Regions from separate parts of the Vibrio sp. DW001 genome, predicted to be linked through region 2. Evidence: riboswitches for the same ligand, from Rfam matches in the RefSeq annotation. Region 2 holds a riboswitch; each other region holds the start of a gene.
The links. Region 2 has a riboswitch for cobalamin ahead of L3V77_RS23430 (cobalt-precorrin-5B (C(1))-methyltransferase). Riboswitches for the same ligand answer to the same signal wherever they lie in the genome.

Region 1: it holds a riboswitch for cobalamin, as region 2 does, so the genes downstream of both, L3V77_RS22510 (sirohydrochlorin cobaltochelatase) here and L3V77_RS23430 (cobalt-precorrin-5B (C(1))-methyltransferase) in region 2, are expected to answer to the same signal.
Region 3: it holds a riboswitch for cobalamin, as region 2 does, so the genes downstream of both, L3V77_RS16655 (TonB-dependent receptor) here and L3V77_RS23430 (cobalt-precorrin-5B (C(1))-methyltransferase) in region 2, are expected to answer to the same signal.

Annotation. Positions count from the first base shown of each region.
Region 1 covers NZ_CP091976.1:1,147,517-1,152,020, forward strand. Annotated here, with positions in the region: gene fucO (lactaldehyde reductase) at 314-1,462, shown strand; cobalamin riboswitch at 1,523-1,710, shown strand; gene L3V77_RS22510 (sirohydrochlorin cobaltochelatase) at 1,831-2,835, shown strand; gene L3V77_RS22515 (ABC transporter ATP-binding protein) at 2,864-3,772, shown strand; gene L3V77_RS22520 (ABC transporter permease) at 3,765-4,504, shown strand, end outside; gene L3V77_RS22525 (iron ABC transporter permease) at 4,502-4,504, shown strand, end outside.
Region 2 covers NZ_CP091976.1:1,340,954-1,345,457, forward strand. Annotated here, with positions in the region: gene L3V77_RS23425 (sirohydrochlorin cobaltochelatase) at 1-963, opposite strand, end outside; cobalamin riboswitch at 1,134-1,315, opposite strand; cobalamin riboswitch at 1,816-1,984, shown strand; gene L3V77_RS23430 (cobalt-precorrin-5B (C(1))-methyltransferase) at 2,085-3,302, shown strand; gene L3V77_RS23435 (precorrin-8X methylmutase) at 3,290-3,943, shown strand; gene cbiE (precorrin-6y C5,15-methyltransferase (decarboxylating) subunit CbiE) at 3,948-4,504, shown strand, end outside.
Region 3 covers NZ_CP091975.1:3,642,899-3,647,402, forward strand. Annotated here, with positions in the region: gene L3V77_RS16655 (TonB-dependent receptor) at 1-1,844, opposite strand, end outside; cobalamin riboswitch at 1,880-2,109, opposite strand; gene trmA (tRNA (uridine(54)-C5)-methyltransferase TrmA) at 2,240-3,349, shown strand; gene L3V77_RS16665 (YijD family membrane protein) at 3,399-3,770, opposite strand; gene fabR (HTH-type transcriptional repressor FabR) at 3,773-4,396, opposite strand.

The DNA of each region.
Region 1 (4,504 bases), 190 kb from region 2:
TGTCTCTTCTGTTGTTGTTGGTGTCCTTTTTAGTCAGTAGAGTATTATTTTTTTTAATGGATAAGCGCATGTTTTTTAGAGTGCCTTATGCCATTAATATCGTTCAGTTTATTACAGAAATACTATGTTATATTACTTTTTATGTAGTGACTAGTAACTGATTTTGGATGGTAAATTGTTGTCTACTTATGAGAGAAAATTGTCGTTCTAATAATAATTTTAATTACAGCTCAGAATTTAAATTAGCAAAATATTATTATCATTTCATACTGAAATTAATTTTAATATTATACTAAAATCACAGGGGAATAATATGTCTTTCGCATTGAATTTACCAAAGCTGAGTTTTGCTGGAGTGGGAGCTATTGAAGATGCGGTTGCTGTTTTAAACCAACAACCGATTAAAAAAGTATTCATCGTTACCGATAAAAATCTAATTAAGTTGGGTTTATTAGATAAGTTAACTCAAGAATTAACGTCCTTTTCTATTGAATACGTTATTTATGACGAAGTAACACCAAATCCGACGGTTACCTTGGTACGTAATGGGCTAAAGAAATACCAAGCTGAAGGGTGTGATTGTTTTATTGCCGTCGGTGGTGGTAGCCCAGTAGATTGTGCTAAAGCCATTCGAGTTGTTGCCTCCAATGAGGGCGATATTTGTAAATTTAATGGTGTAGGTAAAGTGACTAACCCTGGTGCCTTTTTTATCGCCATTAATACAACCGCGGGTACTGCAGCTGAGATGACGTCAAACTCAGTTATTACTGATGAAGAAAACAAAGTCAAAATGGTGATCATTGACGGAAAACAGATCCCTGATATTGCCGTCAATGATCCAACTCTAATGACGGGGCTTCCTGCGAGTGTTACCGCTGCAACAGGTATGGATGCTTTAACTCATGCAATTGAAGCCTATGTAACACCAGGTGCTCATACCCTGACTAAACCAACAGCTCTAGAAGCTATTAGGCTCATTACTAAATGGTTGCCAGCCGCTGTTGATAACGGCAGCGATATCGAAGCGCGTGATAACTTAGCTTGCGCGCAATTTCTTGCAGGGATGGCTTTTAACAGTGCAGGTCTAGGACTGGTTCATTCAATGGCCCATCAGCCTGGTGCGACACATAACTTACCTCACGGTGTTTGTAACGCAATTTTATTACCAGTTGTTAGTAAATTTAACGCCGAAACGGGTCCTGAGCCTTTCCGCGCTGTTGCTGAAGCAATGAGCGGTAACACCTTTGACCTCAACGATAAACAAGCCGCTGACTTAGCTATTGATCTGATTTGTAAGTTATCGGTACGCGTTAAAATCCCTAGCGGATTTGCTGAATTAGGTGTGACGGAAAGCGATTTTGAAGGCTGGATAGATAAAGCGATGCAAGATCCTTGTCTACCTGGAAACCCAAGACAACCAAGCCCTGAAGAAATTATGGCGTTATACAAACAAGCACTTTAGCTGTTTTGCGCCCATAAGGGTGGACGCGAACGGATTTGATGAATTTATATAAAAATCAGTATCTTATATATTCCAATAGGTAAGAGTTAATTTATTTACTCTTTAAAAGGGAACCAAGTAGAAGCTTGGGCTGTACCCGCAACTGTAATTGGCGAGCTAATAGCAATTAACCACTGGAGAAATCTGGGAAGGCGCTATGTAGCATAGACCCATAAGCCAGGATACCTGTCTATCGGAATACAACAGCATGCGAGCGGGTGTCTCGATATTTATTAGTTATTGCTAAAATAATTAATGTCCCTCCCCTCTCTATCGCCAATTATTTAGTTTTTTCGATTTCACAATCGAAAAATAGATGGAAATAGAAAATGAAATTCTCAAATTGTTTAATAGAAATAGTCGCTAAACCTACGATTTTGTTATTTCTTACGGTACTACTGTGTTTTTCTTCTACGGTATCCAGTGCTGACTCTGAACCACAAAAATCTGCCATTGTTTTAGCCGCGTTTGGTACAACCTATGACAGTGCTGTTGGCTCATTAATAGCCATAAAACAGACAGTCGAAGAAGCCTATCCCAATACGCTTGTTAAGTTCGCTTTTACTTCTAATATTATTCGTAAAAAATGGCATTCCCGTAAAAATGATGCTCAATATCGAGAGCGGCACTCTGAAATTTCTGAAGATTTGTATGATGTAAAAAACGTGCTTGGTACGCTAGCGGATCTGCAGAACGAAGGTTATAAAGATATCGTTGTACAAACGACTCTTTTGTCTCACGGTGAGGAATATATCGATCTTCAAAATTATGTGGGTGCACTTGCTTCTATAGAAACATTAAAAAAGAAGTGGCGTCCGTTCAGCAACATTGCACTGGGTCGTCCTCTGATGGGGACATGGGGAAACAAGTATGAATATCGTCTTGATCTGGAGATGCTTGCTAAAGCATTGCGAGAAGATATCAATCTAGCGAAGCAAAACGGTACCGCGCTCGTCTACATGGGACACGGCAATGACCATCTTTCTACGGGGCTTTACTATGAACTGAGTCAGTTACTTAACGACATGTACCCAGAAGTGAAAAGTTATGTTGGCGTAGTAGAAGGGCACCCCGACTTTGATTTTATTTTGAAAAAAATAAAGCAAGACGGTGTCGATAGTGTGACATTAAAACCTTTGATGGTAGTGGCAGGTGACCATGCAACTAATGATATGGCGGGAGATGAAAGTGATTCTTGGAAGGTCATGCTTTCGAACGCCAACATTAAGGTTACTGCCGTCTTTGAAGGGTTAGGCAGCAAAAAAGCAATTCAAACCATCTACCTTAATCATTTAAAGGATGCTGCAAACGATGCTGGCATCTCTTTGAATTAATGGTTGAGAAACAGAAATGGTGGCTGAGGTGCACATACTAACTCCTGATGATTTTGAACTTGAAAGCGATGTACGTGATAACAAGGTTCTTATCGACGTAAAATCACTTACTCGACGGTTTGAAAAAAGCACTGCGGTAGACGATGTTAATTTTTCTATCCGTCGAGGTGAGATATGCGCTTTTCTTGGCCCCAATGGCGCTGGAAAAACGACCATCATTAAGATGCTAACTGGGTTAATCGCCCCAACTTCAGGGCAAATTTCGTATCAGGGTGAGAAATACGATCCCAGTCAGATAAGTTTAAAGAAAATGATTGGTGTTGTGCCTCAGCACAACAATCTTGATAAAGAACTTAGTCTAGCTGAAAACCTCTATGTACATGGCTTGTTATATAAAATGAAAGGCAAGCAGTTGAATCAAGCGATTGTAGATAGCTTAGCATTTGCTGGTTTAACTGAGCACAAAGACAAACCTGCGGGCAAACTGTCCGGTGGTATGAAAAGAAAGTTAGTCATTGTAAGAGCGTTAATGCACAACCCGAAGATCCTGTTTTTAGATGAACCAACCGTTGGTCTCGATCCGTTGGCTAGACGGAAAATGCTGTCCTTTCTTACCAAAATTAACCGCGAGCGCGCATGTACTATCTTTTTGACCACTCACTATATTGAAGAAGCTGAAAAATTGTCAAACAGAGTGATTTTTATCGACCAAGGCAAAATTGTCGTAGAGGGTACTTCCCAAGGGCTTAAGAAACATATTGGCCGCTTCGTTCTGGATATTGAAAAAGAAGAATTAGAACAAGAGTTTTTCGCTGACCGAGAAGAGGCTCAGGCTCGGTTAATGAAGCTTGGCAATATACCCGTCAGTATAAGAGAAACCACATTAGAAGATGTCTTTGTTCATATCACTGGTACAAGGTTGAATAACTATGTTTAGCGGCGTCATTGGCGTTTATTATCGAGAAATAATGATTCTCAGAAAAAAAATTGTCCGTGTTTTATTGGCGTCGGCAGTTCCTCCTTTTTTATATTTGATGGCATTTGGTTATGGTGTAGGGAAAGAAACCGTGGTGGATGGTGTTGATTACCTCACTTTCTTGCTACCAGGTTTACTGGCCATGTCGAGTATGAACTACAGCTATAATATTGCTTCTGAAATCAATATTAGTCGCTTTTATTTAAAGATATTTGAAGAGTATTTATTGGCGCCTTGTCAGCGTTGGCAAATTATTGTGGGAGAAGTGCTTTATGGCATGACCAAAGGATTGATTCCAGTATTCATGGTCTCTATTTATTGTGTGGTATCTGGCATCGACTTAACGTTTTCAATGTTGTTTATGTTGAGTCTATTTTTGCACCTTATGGCTTTTGCACTTATCGGGTTAATTGTAGCGCTCAAGATGAAAAACCATCGAGATCAAGCCTCAATGAACGCCTTTATTATTACTCCAATGATGTTTCTCTCTGGGACGTTCTTCCCCGTGGAACAAATGCCAATGATTATTCAAATACTAGCTGCATTTTCACCGCTAACTTATAGCGCAGAACTTATTCGTTCCTCAATGCTATCGTCGAGTGCGTTTAGTTTTACCTCTTTGATTATTCTACTTTTTCTTAATATCGGATTGTGGTTTATCGCGAATCATATTGTGAAGAGGGTAGAAGCATG
Region 2 (4,504 bases):
TTTGCTACCTAGTCCCTCGAGTAAAGGGGTTACTTTGATGTTTTGCTTCGACAACATCACTTTCCATGAGTCATCATCATCACCAGCCATATCGTTGCTTGCATGGTCTCCAGCCACGACCATTAGCGGTTTTACGGCAACACTTTGTATTGCGTCGCGTTTTAACTGCTCCATTATATTATCGAAGTTAGGATAACCTTCCACTAGGCCAACATAGATATTTACGTCGGGGTAACGTTTATTCATCACCTCTTGCAATTCATAATAGAGACCAGTAGAAAGATGGTCGTTGCCATGACCCATATAGATCAAAGCAGTATTGTTTTCCTTTGCTCGTTTCACATCGCTAGCGAGTGCTTCAGCCAGTTGGTCTAAGTCTTCTCGGTACGGATTGTGTGACCCCCATGTGCCCATTAATGGGCGGCCAAGAACGACTTTATTAAACGGTTTCCATTTCTCTTTTATTGTCTGAATGGAAGCCAGAGCGTCGACAGTGGCTTTAAGATCGATAAACTCTTCACCGTGCGACAACAGCGTCGTTTGAACCACGATATTCTTATAGCCTTCGTTTTGCAGATCAGCCATCGTACCGAGTACGTTTTTAACTTGGTAAAAACCTTGTGGTACCTCGGGATGATTTTTTTGATACTCATCATCCGATGCGCGTCTATGCCAGATTTTACGGATAATACTCGAGGTAAATGCAAATCGGACGGGAGTATCAGGGTAGGCGTTTTGTACCTGTTCTTGTATACCAATAAGTGACCCGATTGCCGTGTCATAGCTTGTACCAAATGCGGCGAGTACAATAGCAGATTTTTCTGTTTTAGCGGGAGAATCCGAAGCGTGAGTAACAGGGATAATAGGCAAGGTGGTCAATAGCCCGATAGAGATGATCTTTAGTGCCTTGCGCGGTATGTTATGTATATTAAACATGCCATTAAAACATTTAGAATTTAACATTTTTATATTCCGTAAGTTTAAGTACAACGTCCTTTCCATCATATGGTGATTCTATTGATGGGGTTCGTGTGACATTTATTTTTGGCTTACAGGATTGAATATCGGGACCGGCCATAAATAGGCCAGTAAACCACGAGTAACCCGCTCGCCTTTACAAACTCTAGTCTCAGAGCTTTTATCATTATTCAGGCAGGTCTCCTGGCTTTTGGGTCAACATCTGGCAGCGCGCCTTCCCGGATATTATCCAGTGGACTAATGTCTGCCGACTCTCCAATTACAGTTGCGGGCACAGCTCAAGCGTCTAACTTGATTCCCTTTTAAGTGTTATTTAACCTAAACACAGAATAATGGGCATTGAGTGATGTCCATTATTCTGTGTTCAGGTCAATTTAATAAATATTACACCTGAATGACAATCATATTGCCTTAAAAACATCAATTATAATAGTGATTAATATCAACAAATATAGATATGTTTTTTTACGTGACATATAAAGAAAAAGAATCGTACGACTATTTAACCGTGTCAAATTAAACAATGACGTTGTGTGAAAATTGTCAGTTATGGTAAATACCATCCCATTTAGGATAGAAATAGGCCATACGTCGATTTTATAATCGTAATACCCTTCTTTATGAGAGGTTCGTCACTGTTTATCGTAGATATTATTTCTATAAGAATTTTTCCTGTGCGCACATACCTCATTTTAATTCAATAATATTAGTAAGTTATATTTTTTGATTAAAAACTCTTCATATCAATTACTGATATTTTTCATGGTTATGGTTTTATCATTTAATCTAAATTGATATTTATCAATTTTATTATCGATGCTGTATGAGAGACTTTGGAAATATTTAGTGATAGGTAGTGCTCGTTTATATCTTCTGAGTACTATTTTATAAAGTGAATCAGGTTAAATCCCTGAACTGTACCCGCAACTGTGAACGAAATATCTAATCTCGTGTGGTTGAATATATACTTCGTAAGTCAGAACCTGCTAAATAACCAACAATCAAACAGCCTGGGCGGGATCACTCAGAGTCATTGTATTTCGATTTCGGCCGCATTTAATGTTTGATTATATATAACTATCCCGATTGTGCCGGAGTTTCTGTTAGTGGGTAAATTAAAGCGTTCGAAAAGCAATAAAGAGCTGCGCTGGGGCTATACCACCGGGGCTTGTGCGGCGGCGGCGGCTCGCGCGGCAGTTCGGATGCTTATTTCGGATAATCCGTTCTCTCAAATAGACATTCAACTTCCCAATCGAGACTTGGTGACATTTCAACTGGTTCGTTTAGAACGAATCGTTGAACGACAAACCGAACAAGTACTTGCCGGTATTATTAAAGATGGGGGAGATGACCCCGACTGTACCCATGGCCTAGAGATTCAGTGTACGGCTAAATGGAGTCGCTATCCCGGCATTCAACTCAAAGGCGGGGAAGGGATCGCGACTGTGACGCTTCCGGGGCTTGAACTTCCGGTCGGTGAACCTGCTATCAACCCGATACCTAGGGCCAATATCCTCGAAATGGTGCGGCTAGAGTGGGATCATTTAACGTCAACATTTCCACCAAACAACAATAATGATTTAGGCGAACCACATTCTGGGCTTGAACTTACTATTTCGGCTCCCGGAGGAGTAGAAGCCGCGAAACAGACCATCAGTGAAAGGCTAGGTTTGATTGGTGGAATCTCTATTTTGGGTACGCGTGGAACGGTAAAGCCATTCTCTACATCTGCTTATGCGGCGTCAGTGAGACAGTCGGTTCAGGTTGCGAAAAGCAATGGTTTAGAACACGTTATCTTAACCACGGGTAGCCGTTCAGAAAAATCGGCGATCAAGCAATGGCCAGAGCTGACAGAATTGGCGTTTATTCAGGCCGGCGATTTTATTGGCGTTGGGTTAAGAGCGGCGAAACGCTTTCACGTAAAGCGGGTCACCTTGGTGGTCATGATCGGTAAATTAGGCAAATTAATTTCCGGTCGAATGATGACTCATGTATCTGGTCATGCTATCGATTTCAAGCACCTTAGCAATCTTGCCAGAGAGGCAAATGTATCCTCTTTCTTATGCGATAAAATTTCTGACGCCAACACCGGACGCCATGTGTTAGAACTGGTTAGAGAAAACCGACCAGAGTTGTTTCTTGAGCGCTTGTGTCAGGAGGCAAAAATGCATGCGGATCATTATGTAACCTATGACCTAGGTATCGACGTCATTTTAATCGATTTCGATGGCAAACCCTTAGCCCGATATCCCGATGTAAATTCTATATCAAACCCCACCAAACCTATTGACCAACTTTCAGGTGAAAAGACATGGACACAATGAAACAGATGACCCAACAAGGGCAGGTAATTGAGAATGACTCGTTCTCAATTATCGATCACGAGGTCCACCAAATTCACGGTGGTCACCCGTTTGACGAGAAGCAGTGGCCGGTTGTGCGAAGGGCTATTCATACCACGGGTGATTTCGAGTTTGCTCAGTTGTTTCGGTTTGGTGATGGGGCAGTGGAAGCAGGAATTGACGCGCTAAAAGCGGGTTGTGCAATTATTAGTGATGTGACGATGATCACCAGTGGTTTAAGCGCCCAGCGACTATCGGTATATAAAAATGATACCCACTGTTTTATCAGTGACGAGGAGGTAATTACCATTGCAAAATCGAAGGGTGAAACTAGAGCTATTTGGGCTATGCGCCGAGCACGGGATCTGGGCTTATTGGATGGTGCGATAATTGGCATCGGTAATGCCCCTACTGCTTTGTTTGAAGTTCTAAGGATGGTGGAAGCGGAGGAGATAAAACCGGCACTAATCGTTGGTATCCCTGTTGGGTTTGTTAAAGCTAAAGAGTCCAAACAGGCCCTCATTGACCAGAGCAAAGTGCCTTATATTGCAAGTGTCGGCCGTAAAGGCGGCAGCCCTATTGTGGTGTCGACTATTCACGCACTTCTTTATCAAACGGTATAAGTCTATGGCAAGTATTACGGTAATTGGTGTGGCTGAAGATGGTTGTATGAGCTTAACCAGCAGGGCAGTTAATGCTGTGTCGAAAGCCAGATTTGTAGCAGGTCATCCTCGTCATATGGCATGGTTTCCTCAATTCGATGGTGCCTTTCTGGATATGACCCAAGGTTTTTCTGTCTGGTTAAATAAGGTGATCGATGCGTCTGAAGAAGGGGATGTTGTGGTTCTCGCTTCCGGTGATCCTCTTTTCTTTGGAATCGGAACCACCTTACTGAAAAGGTTACCAGCAGAAGAACTTCTTTTTGTTCCAACCCAAAGTTCGGCCCAACTTGCTTTTTCTCGATTGGGATTAACGTGGTCGACGGCTCAGTTTCTCTCTTGCCATGGTAGAGAGCGTGCAGGAATGGTGGCACAGATGCAGTCAGGTCATCTGTTTGCGATTTTGACGGATTATAAAAACACACCGCAAATTGTGGCAAAGCACATGCAACAGTTCAGTGAAACAGGCTGGAAACTCACCGTTTGTGAGCAACTTGGTGGAACAGCAGAGCACATTCGTTCGTT
Region 3 (4,504 bases), on a different replicon from region 2:
AAAAATGCAGTTCGGCCAGGTCCTTTGTAATAGTAATTATCGCCAGTCACGAAACTACTACTCCCATAACCTGTTTCATAATCAGTATCAAAAGCATTATTTACCCGCAATCCTAATTTAAGAGAACTCGTCGCCAAATATCCTATACCTAAATCAACAACAGTATAAGCATCAAGTTCCTTGTCAGAATTGTCTGCTCTTTCTCCCGTATATAACGCCGACACACTCAGATCGAAGTTTTCATAAAAATACATCATATTCCAAGCAAATTTATTTTCAGGGATACGAACTAATGCATCTCCTGTACTTTTATCTTCTGAATCCATCCATTCAGCAACAAGTTCATGGTTGATTGGCCCCGTATAGAAATCAATTGCGACTTCAATGCCTTCTATTGTCGCATCATTAACATTTGAAGGTGTCCATTTTCCGCTTCCATTCTCTTGAGCCCAATTTATAAGGTTTTCGATTTCTGTTTTATATGCCGTAATGCTCCAGTTTAACACTTCGTAGTTGCCTCGAAGACCAACCTCCGCGGACTCCGACTCTTCCGGTTTTAAATTTGGGTTACCTTTATCATAAGCAGATTCAGGCCAATACAAGTCGTTAAATGTTGGCGCTTTAAATGCACTACCAATAGAAGATACTATTTGAAGTGATTTCGAGATTTGATACCCTGCTGCCGCATTCCAAGTTGTCTTTCCACCAAATGCGCTATCATCATCATGTCTTAAACTCAGTTCTAAGCTTAGTGGATCAAATACAAAACTAGAGGTCAAGAATGCCGCTTTGTTTTCTTTATCTAGTTTTTCGTAATTATCCGTATTTGAGCCTCCTCTATCAGCGCTCTCTTTGTAATAATCTAATCCTGCATTAAGAACGATATTATTAAGAGCCAAATAGGTATTTACCCAGGAAACACCATTACGACGAGAAGTTATTGTCCCTTTCGCATTTTGTCCTTCAGCATCACCCGTTGCTTGATAACTCTTACCTAAAAAAAACTGTAGATTAGAAAGGTAATTCTTTTTTTCATATGTAACACCACTGGACAAACTATAGAACTCATCATCTTGTTGATTTTTCGAACCGTCATATTGACCTGCGTATTCGAAATCTGACGATTTGTCATATCCACTAAACATCAAAGACCATTCATCATTTAGTTGGTGATTAATATGACCGAATGCTGTTTGGGCTGAATAACCAAACTTTTCACCATCCGCGGCCAATTCATATATTTTGTAACCATCGCTTTGTTCTTTGTTTACTACAAAAGAACCTTGAGTATTTTCTGAAATATTACCTGATGACCGCCAACCAACTTGGCCATGATCTTCGCTACCATAACCTACTCTCAACTCATGGGTTTCTTCTGAAGATATAGTGCTTATCGCAATCACTCCGCCAATAGCATCAGATCCATAAACAGAAGCCCGTGGGCCTCTCACTATCTCAATACTCTGAATAGCAAAAGCGGGGATTAGTCCGATGGATGCTCCCCCCAACGTTGGCGAATTAACTCTAACGCCATCAACTAAAACGAGGGCATGCTTAGATTTCGTTCCACGGATATATATAGAAGAGGCATTGCCTTTGTTCCCTAGCGTATTAACCGTAATTCCAGGAACGCTTTTCAGTAACTCTAAAGCAGTGGTAGCTTGCGTCGCTTCTATACGCTCTCTATCAATAACCGTTATTGAAGCCAGAGCGGAACTCTCCGCTTGTTCAAAACGGTTGGCTGTAACAACGACAGTTTCGATATCAGAAGAAGATTGTGCAAAAGAGAGTGGTGATGCAGAAACTAGCGATGCCACTGCGGCCGCTATTATTGATTTGTTCATTAATAATCCTGTTCGCGTAAGTCCTAGCAAATGAGAAAGTTCATTTACTTGCTGGCAGGTATTCGGACTTAGGAGCATGACCTATGATAATATTAGTTGGTCGCCTAGCATCTCACTTCCCACTCATCATTGGATGTAGCAGTGTGTGGTTTTCACCGTAGATGTTCGTTCTCTTTTACCGCTGCGCGTCAGTTCTGGATTTTCACCAGATTCCCATTTCAGGCAATTTATAGTTTCAATTGCCACCAGCTCTGGAACGGATACTAATTATCAATATATCTCTTGTCTAGTGGAAAAAATTACGTTTCTACATGAAACTTATTCATATCAGTACTGGACAACCAAGCCGGATTGAATAAAATCTGCGCTCCTTGTGTAAAGTTAAAGGCATATCTATGGCAAACCTGGAAATAAACTCTAATCGCTACCACGAACAGCTGAAAGAGAAGGCGAATCGTCTCAACGAAATGTTTGTTGAATATGATGTACCTGAGTTGGAAATATTTGAATCTCCTGAGCAAAATTATCGTATGAGAGCCGAATTTCGCGTTTGGCACGAAGGTGAAGCTCTTTATTACATAATGTTTAATCAAGGAACTCGTGAGAAAATTCGCGTTGATCAATTCCCTGCGGCCAGCAACGTAATTAACGAGTTGATGCCACTCCTTATAGATACGATCAAAAACAACGATGACCTTCGGAAAAAACTGTTTCAAGTTGATTTTCTGTCAACCTTAAATGGCGAAGTGCTTATTTCTCTTCTTTATCACCGTCAGCTTGATGATAAATGGACTGAAGAGGCAAAAGCATTGAGGGTATTGCTTAATAATAGAGGCTTCAATCTTAATATTATCGGACGAGCAAGAAAAATGAAAATAGTGCTCGAGCGTGATTATGTGATTGAAAAATTAAATGTTCATGGCCGTACCTATATCTATCAACAAGTAGAAAATAGCTTTACTCAACCGAACGGTATTGTTGCTCAGAAAATGCTGGAGTGGGCGGTAGACTGTACGAAAGAAAGCAGTGGTGATTTATTAGAGCTCTATTGTGGGAACGGTAACTTTTCATTAGCCCTCGCTCAAAATTTTGAACGCGTACTCGCAACCGAAGTCGCTATGCCATCAGTAGTTTCAGCTCAATACAATATCACGGCAAATAAGATAGATAATGTCCAAATTATCCGTATGTCCGCTGAGGAGTTTACCGAAGCGATGGAAGGTAAACGGGAGTTTCGACGTTTAAAACAAGCGAATATTGACCTAACTAGTTACAACTGCAACACTATTTTTGTCGATCCACCAAGATCTGGCATGGACGAAGACACTTGTAGAATGGTTCAAGGTTATGAACGAATTTTATATATCTCTTGCAGCCCTGAAACGCTCAAAGAAAATCTCGAATTATTGTCTACAACTCACAAAATTATCAGATTCGCTCTATTTGACCAATTTCCTTACACCCACCATATGGAAGCTGGTGTTCTTTTAGAAAGGCGCAAATAAAGTAAATTAAAAAACGAGCATATCGCTCGTTTTTTAAATACCTAACTAGCTACTCACCCTTAGCGATGAAACCTAGTTTTTTCCCTACCCATAACAGTAACAACAACGTTACTATAATGGCGAAAAAATTCGATCCCGCCCCCGGATACTGAGCTTTTATAAATGCTGAGTAACCAAAAGCACCTACAAAAAAACAAGCCAAACCAACCAATGGGAGTTCTTCTGAAACGGGGTTACGTAAATAATTTTGATAAAGCATTTGTACTGATAGTACCAGTGCTATCAGTGGGAAAATGGAGAAAGCGACCTCGGTTACCGTCAACACAGAAAGTAATGCATTGCTGCACATACCCACAATTACCGCTAAAAGTAGCGTTTTTCTAGCAGAGTCACTTTTCGTTGGATTAGATTCATTCGACATAGTTATATCCTATTGTTTTGTCTTTCTCGCTCTTTTCTGTACCAATAAGCACCTTTGGCGGTCATTCTTAATTGCATCACTAACCTTTCAGTTAGTTCTTCTCTTTCATCTTTACTTAAATCCAACGCTTCTGCGCCGGAGCTAAATACCAAGATCACCGATGCTTCCGCCTGAATAGAAGCTTCCTCTCTATCCATTCCTGTGCTTATCAAATATTCGGTCATTTCAGCCACGAAATGTTGCATCTCTCTTGCCACTGCGGCTCTAAATTCAGCCGATGTACCTGAGCGTTCACGCAATAACAATCGAAACACGTTAGGGCTACTATCAATAAATTCCATAAAGGTTTCTACTGAAGTTCGAATAACACTGCCTTCTTTGGCAATTCGCTGCCTTGCTTGCCTCATAAGTTGCCTTAGGAGTAACCCGCCTTCATCAACCAAGGTTAATCCTAATTCATCCATATCTTTGAAATGACGATAGAATGAGGTTGGCGCAATACCTGCTTCCCTCGCGACTTCTCTTAAACTCAAATTTGAGAAACTGCGATCGGCTCTAAGCTGATTGAATGCTGCATCAATTAATGATCGGCGTGTTTTTTCTTTTTGTAGCGCACGAATTCCCATAGGGGGTTATTTTTACCAATAAAGCCAATTAACGTCTAATTACTATAACGCGAATTCGGACCAGTGAGAAATACACATTGTAAAAGCACAACTAACATCCATTAGATT